4 regions of the Streptomyces sp. NPDC048636 genome follow, and region 4 is predicted to be linked to each of the others. Evidence: riboswitches for the same ligand, from Rfam matches in the RefSeq annotation. Region 4 holds a riboswitch; each other region holds the start of a gene.
The links. A riboswitch is a leader RNA that binds a small molecule or an ion and turns the genes downstream of it on or off. The one in region 4 is predicted to bind thiamine pyrophosphate.
Positions count from the first base shown of each region.

Region 1: another riboswitch for thiamine pyrophosphate. It lies ahead of thiC (phosphomethylpyrimidine synthase ThiC); the one in region 4 lies ahead of thiO (glycine oxidase ThiO).
Region 2: another riboswitch for thiamine pyrophosphate. It lies ahead of AB0C66_RS05510 (thiamine ABC transporter substrate-binding protein); the one in region 4 lies ahead of thiO (glycine oxidase ThiO).
Region 3: another riboswitch for thiamine pyrophosphate. It lies ahead of AB0C66_RS31915 (cytosine permease); the one in region 4 lies ahead of thiO (glycine oxidase ThiO).

Region 1 covers NZ_JBEZHR010000007.1:346,741-350,101, reverse strand. The annotation lists gene thiC (phosphomethylpyrimidine synthase ThiC) at 1-1,106, opposite strand, end outside; TPP riboswitch at 1,099-1,215, opposite strand; gene AB0C66_RS21680 (YibE/F family protein) at 1,295-2,746, shown strand; gene AB0C66_RS21675 (SsgA family sporulation/cell division regulator) at 2,826-3,263, opposite strand.
Region 2 covers NZ_JBEZHR010000001.1:1,200,758-1,204,118, reverse strand. The annotation lists gene AB0C66_RS05515 (iron ABC transporter permease) at 1-309, opposite strand, end outside; gene AB0C66_RS05510 (thiamine ABC transporter substrate-binding protein) at 405-1,472, opposite strand; TPP riboswitch at 1,467-1,571, opposite strand; gene rlmN (23S rRNA (adenine(2503)-C(2))-methyltransferase RlmN) at 1,623-2,729, opposite strand; gene AB0C66_RS05500 (phosphatidate cytidylyltransferase) at 2,801-3,361, opposite strand, start outside.
Region 3 covers NZ_JBEZHR010000017.1:118,617-121,977, reverse strand. The annotation lists gene AB0C66_RS31930 (hypothetical protein) at 1-166, opposite strand, end outside; gene AB0C66_RS31925 (hypothetical protein) at 174-398, opposite strand; gene AB0C66_RS31920 (YwqG family protein) at 533-1,408, shown strand; TPP riboswitch at 1,495-1,588, shown strand; gene AB0C66_RS31915 (cytosine permease) at 1,580-3,019, shown strand; gene thiM (hydroxyethylthiazole kinase) at 3,079-3,361, shown strand, end outside.
Region 4 covers NZ_JBEZHR010000002.1:758,699-762,059, reverse strand. The annotation lists gene AB0C66_RS09260 (FAD-dependent oxidoreductase) at 1-1,174, opposite strand, end outside; TPP riboswitch at 1,424-1,537, shown strand; gene thiO (glycine oxidase ThiO) at 1,535-2,746, shown strand; gene thiS (sulfur carrier protein ThiS) at 2,743-2,943, shown strand; gene AB0C66_RS09245 (thiazole synthase) at 2,947-3,361, shown strand, end outside.

The DNA of each region.
Region 1 (3,361 bases), on a different contig from region 4:
AGCGTGCGCAACTCGGCGAACTGCGCCTCGTCGTTGGCGTCCGCGATCGACCCCGGACGCAGTCCGTCGCCCAGCGAGTAGGTGACGTCGTAGGCCGCGAGGATCTCGCAGAGTTCCTCGAAGTGGGTGTAGAGGAAGCTCTCCTGGTGGTGGGCCAGACACCAGGCCGCCATGATCGAGCCGCCGCGCGAGACGATGCCGGTCTTGCGGCGGGCGGTCAGCGGGACGAACGGCAGCCGGACGCCCGCGTGCACCGTCATGTAGTCGACGCCCTGCTCGGCCTGTTCGACGACCGTGTCCTTGTAGATCTCCCAGGTCAGCTCCTCGGCCTTGCCGTCGACCTTCTCCAGGGCCTGGTAGAGCGGCACGGTGCCGATGGGCACGGGGGAGTTGCGCAGCACCCACTCACGGGTGGTGTGGATATTGCGGCCGGTGGACAGGTCCATGACCGTGTCGGCGCCCCAGCGGGTCGCCCAGGTCATCTTCTCGACCTCCTCCTCGATGGAGGAGGTCACCGCGGAGTTGCCGATGTTGGCGTTGACCTTCACCAGGAACCGCTTGCCGATGATCATCGGCTCGATCTCCGGGTGATTGACGTTGGCGGGCAGGACGGCCCGGCCCGCCGCGATCTCCTCCCGGACGACCTCCGGGGAGACGTTCTCGCGTACGGCCACGTACTCCATCTCGGCCGTGATCTCGCCCCGCCGGGCATAGCCGAGTTGGGTCACCCGGGCGCCGTCCCGGCCGCGCCGCGGCTGACGCGGACGGCCGGGGAAGACCGCGTCGAGATTGCGCAACCCGCCCCGGGGCGAGGTGTGTTTGAGCCCGTCGTCCTCGGGCCGGACCGGACGGCCCGCGTACTCCTCGGTATCGCCGCGGGCGATGATCCAGTTCTGCCGCAGCGGGGCGAGTCCGCGGCGGACATCGGTGTCGATCTGGGGGTCGGTGTACGGACCGGAGGTGTCGTAGAGCGTCACATCGCGGCCATTGGTGAGGTGCACTCGGCGGACCGGGATCTGGAGGTCCGGGCGGGAACCAGTGATATATCCCTTATGCCACCCGATGTCGGTAGCGTTCTCGCGCATGCGTGCGTCCTGCTGAGTCATGAGACCCACTCCCTACGCCGGCATTACCCGGTAACAGGTTCAGCGGTCGGCGCAGCTGTCGCGTCAGCGCCCTCTCAGCCCGGTGCTCCGAGCTCCCGCGTTTGCAAAGGTGCCCCCACGCTAACGGGTCTCCGGCGGAACTGAACAGGGGGCCCACCCCGCTCACGGCGAGTTGCGATGATGCGGGCGTGACCTCGACACCCCAGCACCCCCAGGCAGGACGGGACGGCCCGCCCGCCCCGGATCACCACGACGACGGCCAGGGCCATGCGCACGGCGCCGGCCACGGCCACTCACATGCCCACGGCCCGGCCACTCCCGTCTCCTCCCGCCTCCGCAAGGTCATCGCGGCGGTGCTCATCCCCTTCGCCGCGGCCGTGGCCGCCGGGCTGATCGTGCTCTGGCCGGGCGGCACCCCCGATCACTCGGCGGGGCAGCGCAGCGGACTCGGCTTCGACCAACAGACCGTCTCCGGAAGGGTGGTGAAGGTCGAGGAGGTCAACTGCGCGGCCGTGGGCGCCCAGCCGCGGCAGCCCGCCGAACCGGGTCAGGACAGCGCGGCACAGAACGGCGGCGGTGGAGCGGGCGGCGGGAAGGGCCGCTGTGAGAAGGCCACCGTCGAGGTCACTTCGGGCAAGGACAAGGGCCGCCGGTTTCCCGAGATCATCCAGCCCAGTTCCTCACGGAAGCTCAGCGCCGGACAGGAGCTGAAGCTGGCGTACGCGCCCAAGGCGCCCGAAAACCTCCAGTACTCCGTCTCGGACGTGGACCGGTCGATGCCGATGGCGCTGCTCGCCGGGCTCTTCGCGCTCGCCGTCGTGGCGGTCGGACGGCTGCGCGGGGTCTTCGCGCTGGTGGCACTGGCCATCAGCTTCGGGGTGCTGACCCTGTTCATCCTCCCGGCGATCCTCCAGGGCTCCAATCCGCTGGTGGTCGCGGTCATCGGGGGCAGCGCGATCATGCTGATCGCGCTCTATATGTGCCACGGGCTGACGGCGAGAACCTCCGTGGCGGTCCTCGGCACCCTGGTCTCGCTGCTGCTGATCGGCGTGCTGGGCTCGGTGTTCATCGGCTGGGCCAGCCTGACCGGGAACACCGACGACCAGACCGGTCTGGTGCACGGTCTCTACCCGGACATCGAGATAAGGGGTCTGCTGCTCGCGGGCGTGATCATCGGCTCGCTCGGGGTGCTGGACGATGTCACGGTCACCCAGACCTCGGCGGTGTGGGAGCTGCGGGACGCCGACCCGGCGGCGAGTCGGCGGAAGCTCTACGCGTCGGCGATGCGGATCGGGCGGGACCACATCGCGTCCGTCGTCAACACACTGGTGCTGGCGTACGCGGGCGCGTCGCTTCCGCTGCTGCTGCTGTTCTCGATCGCGGACAGCGGTGTGGGCACGGTGGCGACGAGCGAGATCGTCGCGGAGGAGATCGTACGGACGCTCGTGGGCAGCATCGGGCTCGTCGCCTCGGTGCCGGTGACCACGGCACTGGCCGTGCTCGTGGTCTCCGCGGACCGCGCACCGCTGGGCGCGGCGGCGCCCGGGAAGCCCGTCGAGGGAGCGGAGGTCCCGGGCCAGCCGGGACCGCGCGTCGGCCGGGGCGGACGCGGTAAGCGCCGCCGGGCGCGGGCGCGTTGAGCCACGGCATCCGGCCAGGGGGCGCCATGGCGCACGGCCAGGGGGCGCGGCGCATCCCGTGCCCCCTGCCGGACAGGGCCTAACCCGCGTACCGGTCCTCGGCGAGGATGCGGTCCAGTTCCGCGTCGAGGTCACCGACCGGATCGCAGGCCTTGGGCTCCTCGCCGAACGGGACCAGCCGGTCCGTACGGTCCAGGAAGGCCACCAGCGGGGCGGCTCCGGCCCGGAACAGGGCCCGCTCGCTGCCCACTTGGAGCCTGATGAAGACATCGGAGAGGCCCTCGGGCGCGGCGGGCGCGATCCGCACATCGCCCTCGCCGGTGGGTCTGCTCAGCCCGTCCAGCAGCAGTTCACGGGCGAACGCCCAGCTCACCGGGGCGTCACCGGGCAGATGGAAGGTGATCTCCACCGCGTACGGATCGCCGCTGTCATAGGACAGCTCCACCGGGATCCGGAAGGAGAGGTCCTGCGAGACCAGGAAGGTCATCGTCACTTCCGCCTGGACTGTGTCACGCATGTCACGCATCGTTCGCCGCCCCGAGTTGTTTGCGAGTGGCCAGGTGTGAGCCGATCGGCAGGGAGTTGAAGGCTTGGCCGACTCTGGAGCGTAGCGAC
Region 2 (3,361 bases), on a different contig from region 4:
GAACGCCGAGCCGACGACGACGGTCGGCAGCACGAACGGCACGGTCACCACGGCGCGCAGCAGCCCCTTGCCGGGGAAGGCGAAACGGGCGAAGACATAGGCGCCGGGCAGGGCGATCAGCAGGGTGAGGGCGGTGGAGGCGGCCGCCTGCCAGCCGGTGAACCACAGGATGTCCACCACGGCGGGGTCGCTCACCACCTCGGGGATCCGGCCGAACCGCCACCGGCCGTCGGCGCGCAGCCCCCGGGTGACGATGGCGGCCACCGGATAGGCGAAGAAGACCCCGAAGAACGCGAGGGGCACGGCCATCAGGGCGAGGCGCACCGCCGCGCCGCGCGGATCGCGCCGCCGCTTTCCCTCTCCCGTGTCCCGGGTGGTCTTGGGGTTCTCCGTGTGCCGGGTCCCTACAGGACGAGCGAGGACCATGCCTTGACCCACGGCTCACGGTTCTTGGCGATCTTCTGCGGGGAGAGGGTCGCCGGGTCGGCGATCTCGACCCCGTACCGGGTGAAGAGCTCGGGCAGCTTGACGTCCCCGCGCGCCGGGTTGACGTACATCCTGAGCGGAACGTCCGCCTGGAACCGCTTGGTGAGCAGGAAGTCCAACAGCGCCTTGCCTCCCCGGGAGTTGGACGCGCCGTTCAGCAGTCCGGCGAATTCCACCTGCCGGAAACACGTTCCCGTGGCCACTCCGGTCGGGGCCTTGGCGGGCTTGTTCTTGAGGTCCGCCACTCCGGCGGGCGGGCTGGAAGCATAGGAGACGACGAGCGGCTTGTCGCCCTTGCCGCCGCCGGAGAAGCGGTCGAAGTACGCCTGCTCCCAGCCGTCGACGACCTCGACGCCATTGGCCCGCAGCTTCTTCCAGTAACCCTTCCAGCCGTCGTCCCCATACCTGGCGGCGGTGCCGAGGAGGAAGCCGAGACCGGGTGAGGAAGTGGCCGCGTTCTCGGTGACGAGCAGGTTCTTGTAGGCGGGCTTGGTGAGGTCCTCGAGGGTCCGGGGCGGCGCCAGCTTCTTCTCGGTGAAGTACGCGCGGTCGTAGTTGACGCAGATATCGCCGTAGTCGACGGGGGTGACGCGGTGCTTGTCGCCGTCCAATTGGAGCGCGGCGGGCACCTTGTCCAGGCCCTTGGCCCGGTACGGCGTGAACAGGTCGTGGTCGAGGGCGCGGGAGAGCAGGGTGTTGTCGACACCGAAGAAGACGTCGCCCTGTGGATGGCCCTTGGACAGGATGGCCTGGTTGACGGCCGAACCCGCGTCGCCGCCGGTCTGTCTGCGCACCTTGTAGCCGGTCCGCTCGGTGAACTCGGCGAGCACGTCCTTGGAGACCGCGAAGGAGTTGTGCGAGACCAGGGTGACGGTCTTGGCGTCCGCACCGCCGCCCTGGGAGTCCTCCGCACAGCCCGAGAGGGGTATGAGGCCGAGCGAACCGAGGAGGGCGGCGCCGATGGCACGCCGGAGGTGGCTGTTCATGCTGTGCTGACTCCCTACGCCGGTATGACCCGGATCAGGTCCGAGGGTCTGCGGCCGTGCCGCACTCTCAGCGCCCTGAGCGCTCCCCTGTCGGAATGTTCATTTGTACGACGGTGCGATGTTTCGCGAAGGCACCGTATCAGCCGCCGTTCAGCGCTCCGTGGCCGCCAGTTGCCCGCAGGCGCCGTCGATCTCCTGCCCCCGGGTGTCCCGGACGGTCACCGGCACACCGCGCGCCTCCAGGGCCGCCACGAACGCCTTCTCGTCCTCGGGACGGGAGGCCGTCCACTTGGAACCGGGCGTCGGGTTGAGCGGGATGAGGTTGACGTGCACCCGGCGCCCCTTGAGCAGCCGCCCGAGCAGATCGGCCCGCCACGCCTGGTCGTTGATGTCCTTGATCAGGGCGTACTCGATGGAGATCCGGCGGCCGGACTTCTCCGCGTACTCCCACGCGGCGTCCAGCACCTCGCGGACCTTCCAGCGCGTGTTGACCGGGACGAGGGTGTCGCGCAGCTCGTCGTCGGGGGCGTGCAGGGAGACCGCGAGCCGGCACGTGAAGCCCTCATCGGCGAATCGCAGCATCGCCGGAACCAGTCCGACGGTGGAGACCGTGATCCCGCGCTGGGAGAGGCCGAGGCCGTCCGGCTCGGGGTCGGTGAGCCTGCGGATGGCGCCGACGACCCGGTTGTAGTTGGCCAGCGGCTCGCCCATGCCCATGAAGACGATGTTGGACAGCCGGGCCGGTCCGCCGGGGATCTCGCCGTCCCGCAGGGCCCGCATCCCGTCGACGATCTGGTGGACGATCTCGGCGGTGGACAGATTGCGGTCCAGACCCGCCTGGCCGGTGGCGCAGAACGGACAGTTCATCCCGCAGCCCGCCTGTGAGCTGATGCACATGGTGACCCGGTCCGGGTAGCGCATCAGCACGGACTCCACCAGCGTGCCGTCGAAGAGCCGCCACAGGGTCTTGCGGGTCGTGTCGTCGTCACAGCTGATGTGCCGCACCACGCTCATCAGGTCCGGAAGCAGCCCGGCCGCCAGCTTCTCGCGGGCGGCGGCGGGGACGTCCGTCCACTGGGCCGGGTCGTCGGTGTACCGCGCGAAGTAGTGGCGCGACACCTGACCGGCCCGGAACGGCTTCTCCCCCAGGGCCGCGACGGCCTCACGGCGCTCGGCGGGGGTGAGATCGGCAAGGTGCCGCGGGGGCTTCTTGGCCCCGCGCGGCGCGACGAAAGTGAGTTCTCCGGGCTTAGGCATGGTTCACCCAGTGTCGCAGACGTACGAAGGGCCCCGCGCCGCCCGGGGCGCGGGGCCGATCGGCGGGCCGGTCAGCCTCCGCCGACGAAGATCACCATCAGCAGCCACACCACCGGAGCGGTGGGCAGCAGCGAGTCCAGCCGGTCCATGATCCCGCCGTGGCCGGGCAGCAGCTTGCCCATGTCCTTGATGCCGAGATCCCGCTTGATCATGGATTCGCCGAGGTCGCCGAGGGTGGCGCTGACCGCGACCGCGAAGCCGAGCACCAGCCCCTGCCACCACGCGCCGCCGTCGATCAGGAACTCCATGCACAGCGCGCCCGCGACCATGGCGAACGCCACCGCGCCCATCAGCCCCTCACGGGTCTTCCCGGGGCTGATCCGCGGCGCGAGCGGATGCTTGCCGAAGCGCCAGCCGACCGCGTACGCGCCGGTGTCGCTGACCACGGTGAGCAGCAGGAAGGTGAGCACCCGCCACGCGCCGTCCTCGGTGTCCAGCATGAGGGCCACGAAGGTGGCGAGGAACGGCACGTAGAACGCGGCGAAGACACCGGCCGTGACATCCCTGAGGTAGTTGTCCGGCGGTTCGGTCATCCGCCACACCAGCACCGCGAGGGAGGTCAGCGCCACCGC
Region 3 (3,361 bases), on a different contig from region 4:
CGGCCGGGTGGAGCGCGTACACCGGGCAGCCCCCGGGCAGCGGGAGGTCCCCGCGGACCAGGAACGCCGCCCCGATCCGGGAGGGATCCCGCTCGGTGCCGTCCGACGGGTCGTGGTCCGGTGTGCCGATACGTCCCCGCGAAGGCCAGTGTGTCCTCGCCGTCACGACGGCGCTACACGGTGATCGATCCGTCGGAGTGGCGCAGCAGCACGGTGGTGGCCCTCGCGGCGGCCTGCCGGCCGGCGAGTTCACCGGGACCGACCCGGGCGCCGGAGGCGAACAGCCCGGGTGAGGCTCCTGCCGAGCACGGCCAGCAGCTTGACGTGCCGGTGGACGGCGTGGCGGGTGCCGGATACGGGGTGCCGGATACGCTCTGGACCACATCGAGCCAGGGCATGGTGCGCCCGGGGGTGTCCAGGACCAGCGGTACCGAACTCCGGGCGGTGGACGTCAGGTCGAAGCGCCGGGGTGCGAGGCCGGGAACGGGGACCCGGGACGGGCCTGTCGGTGCCCGCCGTCACCATGGTGCGTATGGCCACTCACGAGAACACCGCGCCCGACGCCCTGCACACACTGGCCCGCACCCATCTGCCCCCGGACATGGCCGACCGCTGGACGGGGCTGCTGCGCCCGGCCGCCCACCTCCGGGCGGCCGGTCCGGGCGACCCCGTGGTCGGTCAGCTCGGCGGTCTGCCCCGGCTGCCCGAGTCCATCGAATGGCCCGTCTGGGAAGGCTATGGCCCGCTGTCGTTCGTGGCCGTGGTCGACTGCGCCGCGCTGCCCGTGGACGAGTTGGACATCCCCCTGCGCCCGGAAGGCCGGCTGGCCTTCTTCTCTTTCGAGGACGAGGAGGGCGAGGCCGTGGTGGACACCTGCGATCCGGACACCTGGGCGGGTGCGCGGCTGCTGCATCTGCCGTCCGAGGCCGCCGACTTGCCCGAGCGGCCCGCGCCCGAAGGGCTCACCCCGTACCGGGCCGTGCCACTGACCGCCAAGGTGGCGCCGAGCGCGCCGGACTCCGAATCGCTCGTGCTGAACGCCGAGTTCGGGCTCGGCGCGCTGTCCGTCAAGGAGCTCTTCGCCCATCCGGTGCGGTGTGCCACATTCATGGAGGCGCTGTGGGACCACCAGGGCACCGTCGCGCACCAGATCGGTGGGCACGCCCAGAACGTGCAGGGCCCCGTGGAGGTCTGGGCCGCCAAGGCCGTCCTGGGCGACGAGGTCGACTGGGAGGATCCGCGGATCGAGGAGGAGGCGGCGCGATGGGTGCTGCTGGCCCAGTTCGACTCCGACGAGGACACCGGGATGATGTGGGCCGACGGCGGTGTCCTGTACTGGCTGATCCGGCCCGAGGACCTCGCCGCGGGCCGTTTCGAGGCGGCGATGTTCACCTGGCAGTCCGGTTGACCCTCCGCCGGGCCGACCGGTGGCGGGCCCGCTGTCGTGCGCCCTCGGCGGGGTGCCACGGGGCGAAGCGTTACGCTGGGGCCGCCTTACCGGACACGGGGTGCCCCTGCGGGGGCTGAGATCACACCCGTCGAACCTGAACCAGTTAGCACTGGCGGAGGGATGTCATCGATGTCATTGCCACATGCGCCCGGCGGCCCGGCCACCACCGGCCCGGCTTCCGTACACGACGGCCGGATGCCCACCGCACCCGGCGATCTGCGGGTCGAGGCCCATGGCATCGCGCCCGTACCCGAGGGCCACCGCTACGGCGGGCCGGGGCGGCTGTTCACCGTGTGGTTCGCCCCGAACCTGACCATGACCGGTGTGTTCACCGGCACCATCGGCATCGCCTTGGGCCTCGACTTCGCCACCGCGCTGACCGCCGTGGTCCTGGGCACCCTGCTGGGCGCCGTACCCACCGCGTATCTCGGCACCTGGGGCAGTCTCACCGGGGCCGGACAGCTGCCACTGGCGCGGCTGGCCTTCGGCCGGGCCGTCGCGGTGCCCGGTGTCCTCCAGTGGCTTTCCTCGGTCGCCTGGGACGCGCTCATCGGGCTCTTCGGCGGGGACGCGCTGGCCCGGCTGTGCGGCTGGCCGTTCTGGCTGGGGGTGCTGGTGATGATGGCCGCCCAGGGAGCGCTCGGAGTGCTGGGCTACGAGGCCATCCACCGGATGCAGACGGTGATGACGTTCGTGCTCGCCGCCGCGTTCCTCGCACTGGCCGTGAAACTGACCGACGGCACACACCCGACCGCCACCGGCGCGGCCCACGGCGCCGACCGTGCCGGTGCCTTCATCCTGACCAGCACGATCGCGCTGAGTCTCGCGCTGTCGTGGGCGCCGTACGCCAGTGACTTCAGCCGCTATCTGCCGCGCGCGACGTCACGGGTGCGGATGTTCTGGTGCACCCTTCTCGGGGTCACCCTCTCCTTCGTGGCGGTGCAGGCGCTCGGCCTGTGGGGCGCCTCGGTGCTCACCGACCAGACGGCCCGGGGCGTGGACGAGGCGCTGGGCGGTGGCACACCGGGCGCACTCGGGCTGCTGGCCGTGGCACTGGCCGCGCTGTGCAGCAACGCCATGAACGACTACAGCGGCTCACTGGCCCTCCAGACCGTCGGGGTGCGGATTCCGCGTCCGCTGGCGGCCGCCCTGGCCGCCGTACTCGGCTTCCCGCTGGTGCTGTGGATGCACGCCGCGGACACCACCGCCCGATTCCAGAACGTGCTGCTGTTCGTCGGCTACTGGATCCCCGGTTTCGTCGCCGTCGTGGCCGTCGACTGGTTCGCCCGGGCCCGGGCCCGCGAGGGCGCCCCCGTCGACCTGGCCACCGAGAGCGCCCGGCCGCAGCCCTGGTGGCCCGCGCTGCTGGCGTTCGCGGCCGCCTTCGCCGCGGCGGTACCGTTCATGGACACCACCCTGTACACGGGTCCGGTGGCGGAGGCGCTGCACGGCGCCGATCTCGCCTATTACACGGCCTTCCTCGCGGCACTCCTGGTCTACGCACCGATCAGACTGCGCCGCCACGCGCCCGCCCGGGCACCGCGCCGCACCGGCCCGGTGCCGGAGTGAGGCCCGGCGCCGCCCCTGTCCTCCGCCGCCGTCCCGACCCCGTTCCGGAGCGTTCCGCCATGGCCCCTTCCGACCTCCCCGAGCACACCGCCTTCGCCGCGCACGCCCTCGCCCGGGTGCGGGACACCACCCCGCTGGTGCAGTGTCTGACCAACGCGGTCGTCACCGGCTTCACCGCCAACGCGCTGCTGGCCCTGGGCGCCTCCCCCGCGATGGTGGACATCCCCGAGGAGGCCGGGCCGTTCGCCGGGATCGCCTCGGGTGTACTGGTCAACCTGGGCACCCCGCACGCCGAGCAGCGCACCGCCATGGCCGAGGCGGCGCGGGCGGCCGCGGCGGCCG
Region 4 (3,361 bases):
CGGCGGACTTCAGCGGCACCGAGGGGTCCGTGGCCCGCGCCCGGTCCAGCCGGGAACCGCGTTCGATCAGTTTGCGGCCCTGGGCCAGATCGCGCGGACGGCCGACGGCCAGCAGGGCGACCAGCACCCCTTCGCGCAGCCAGCAGACCGCCCACGACGCCCCGGCCGGATCGCCCCGCCACACCAGTTCGTCGGCGGCCGCGTGGTGGCCCGCGTACTGGACGAACCGGCCGAACTGCTCGGACCAGAAGTACGGCACCGGGTCGTAGACCGAGCCGCCGGTGTGCGCGGCCGTCCGGCTGCCCACGACGTCGGCGGCCACCGTGCGCGGCCCCTGGAGCGCGTTGTCCCAGTGGTGCACCAGCAGCCGGGTGCCGTAGCGCGCGGAAGGGAAGGAAGCGCAGTCGCCGACCGCGTAGACGTCCTCCACCGAGGTGCGCAGCCGCTCGTCGGCCGCGACGGACCGGTCGTCCGCCAGCTCCACGCCCGAGCCCGCCAGCCAGTCGGTGGCGGGCCGCGCCCCGATCCCGACGACCACCGCGCCCGCCCGCAGCCGGGTGCCGTCGCCGAGCAGCAGCCCGCTCTCGTCCACCCCGTCCACCCGGGCGCCGGTGACCAGGGTGGCGCCGTAATCCGCGTACCAGTCGGCCATGGGGGCGGCGACCTCGGCCGGGAGGGCGCCCGCCAGCGGCCGGTCGGCGGCCTCGACGACGGTCACCACGCAGCCCGCCTCCCGGGCGGCCGTGGCGAACTCCGCGCCGATCCAGCCCGCCCCCACGACCACGATCTCGTGCTGCCGGGCGAGCACCGGGCGCAGCCGCTCGGCGTCGTCCAGGGTGCGCAGCAGATGGACGCCGGGGACGCCCTTGCTGCCGGGCAGGGCGATCGGCTCGGCACCGGTGGCGATCACCACCACGTCGTACGGCACCGGCCCGGACTCGGTCTCCAGCCGTCGCGCTTCGCCGTCGAGCGCGGAGACCGTGACGCCGAGCCGCAGCTCGATGCCGAGCGCGGGGAAGTCCACGTCGAACGCCGACCCCTCGGCCTTGCCGAGCAGTACGGCCTTGGACAGCGGCGGCCGGTCGTACGGCTGGTGGGGTTCCGCGCCGAGCAGCAGGATCTCCCCGGCCCAGCCCTCCTCACGCAGCGCGACGGCGGTCTGCACCCCCGCCATGCCCGCGCCGACGATCACCACCCGCTGCCCGCTGCCCACCGTGGACACCGGCGCCGCCGCCGTCACCGTACTCGTCGTCTGATCGCTCACACGATCACTGTATGGCGGGGCGCGGGGCGGACCGCAGAGCGCGGGGCGAGATCTCCCATACAAGATCGATGCAAGGCATACGGCAGGTTGTTGCCGTGATTCCCGGATCGCCCGGATCGCCCTTCCGGGCTCTTCGGGGCTCGTACTAGGGTGGCGCCTCAGAGCACTCGCGGGAGTTCGGACGCACCGGGCTGAGAGGGAGGCTGGGGCGGCCTCCGACCGTATGAACCTGATCCGGGTCATGCCGGCGAAGGGAGGGGCAGCATGCCCATGCGCACATCGGGGATCCATGCGAGCACCAAGGGGACGCAAGGCTACGACGCCCTCGTGATCGGGGGCGGCATCATCGGCCTGGTCACCGCCTGGCGGGCGGCCCAGCGGGGGCTGCGCACCGCGCTGGCGGACCCGGCGCCGGGCGGCGGGGCGGCCATGGTGGCGGCCGGGATGCTGGGATCCGTCGGCGAGTTCCAGTACGGCGAGCACGCGCTGCTCGATCTCAACCTCGCCTCCGCGGCCCGCTATCCGGAGTTCGTGGCGGAGCTGGAGGAGGCGGGCGGCCAGGAGGTCGGCTACCGCGACAGCGGCACGCTCATGGTGGCGCTCGACGCCGACGACCGCGCCCATCTGCGCGACCTCCATGAGCAGCACCAGCGCTACGGGCTGGACGTGGAGTGGCTCACCGGGCGCGAATGCCGCCGTCTGGAGCCGATGCTGGCCCCGGGCGTCCGCGGCGGTATGCGGGTCGACGGCGACCACCAGGTGGATCCGCGGCGGCTGACGGCGGCGCTGCTGCGCGCCTGCGAGCGGGCCGGGGTGGTCATCCACCGTCTGCTCGCCGAGCGGCTGACGGTCGGCGGGGACCGCGCCACCGGCGCCGAGCTGGCCGACGGCACCCGGGTGTCCGCCGGGCAGACCGTGCTCGCCGCCGGAAGCCTCAGCGCGCGGCTGGCGGGTGTGCCCCCGGAGGTGCTGCCGCCGGTGCGCCCGGTCAAGGGCCAGGTGCTGCGGCTGACCGTGCCCGCCCCCTACCGGCCCTTCCTGTCCCGGGTGGTGCGGGCCGTGGTGCGCGGCACGGACGTCTATCTCGTACCGCGTCTCGACGGCGAGCTGGTGATCGGCGCGACCTCCGAGGAGCGCGGCTGGGACACCACGGTCACCGCGAGCGGGGTCTACGAACTGCTGCGCGACGCCCATGAGCTGATACCCGGCATCACCGAACTGCCGCTGGTGGAGACCTGTGCCGGGCTGCGTCCCGGCTCCCCCGACAACGGCCCCTTCCTCGGGCCGACGTCACTGCCGGGGCTCCAGATGGCCACCGGCCACTTCCGCAACGGCGTCCTTCTCACCCCGATCACGGGCGATGTCATGGCCGAGGCGCTGACCGGCGGAGAACTCCCGCCGGTGGCGCGCGCGTTCACCCCGCACCGGCTCGACGGCACCGCCCGGCCCCCGATCAACGCAGCACAGGAGCAGCCCGCATGACCGTCTCCGTAAACGGGGAGCCCCGCGAGATCGTCGAGGGCACCACCCTCGACCGGCTGGTGGCCACCCTCACCCAGGCGCCCTCGGGCGTCGCCGCGGCCCTCAACGAGACGGTGGTGCCGCGCGGCCAGTGGCCGGTGACGGCGCTGGGCGAGGGCGACCGCGTCGAGGTCCTCACCGCGGTCCAGGGAGGCTGACCGATGGCCACCACCACGGATACGACGGCGCACACCGCGACGGCCGGTACGGCCGGGCCCGGAACGGCCGAGCCCGCGCCCGCCGCCGACCCGCTGACCATCGCCGGGACCGCGTTCGGCTCCCGGCTGGTCATGGGCACCGGCGGGGCGCCCAGCCTGGAGATCCTGGAGCGCGCCCTGCTCGCCTCCGGCACCGAGCTGACGACCGTCGCCATGCGGCGGCTGGACCCCACGGTGCAGGGCTCGGTGCTCTCCGTACTGGACCGGCACGGCATCCGCGCCCTGCCCAACACCGCGGGCTGTTTCACCGCCGGTGAGGCCGTGCTCACCGCGCGGCTCGCCCGTGAGGCGCTGGGCACGGACTGGGTGAAGCTGGAGGTGGTGGCCGATGAGCGCACCCTCCTCCCCGACCCGGTGG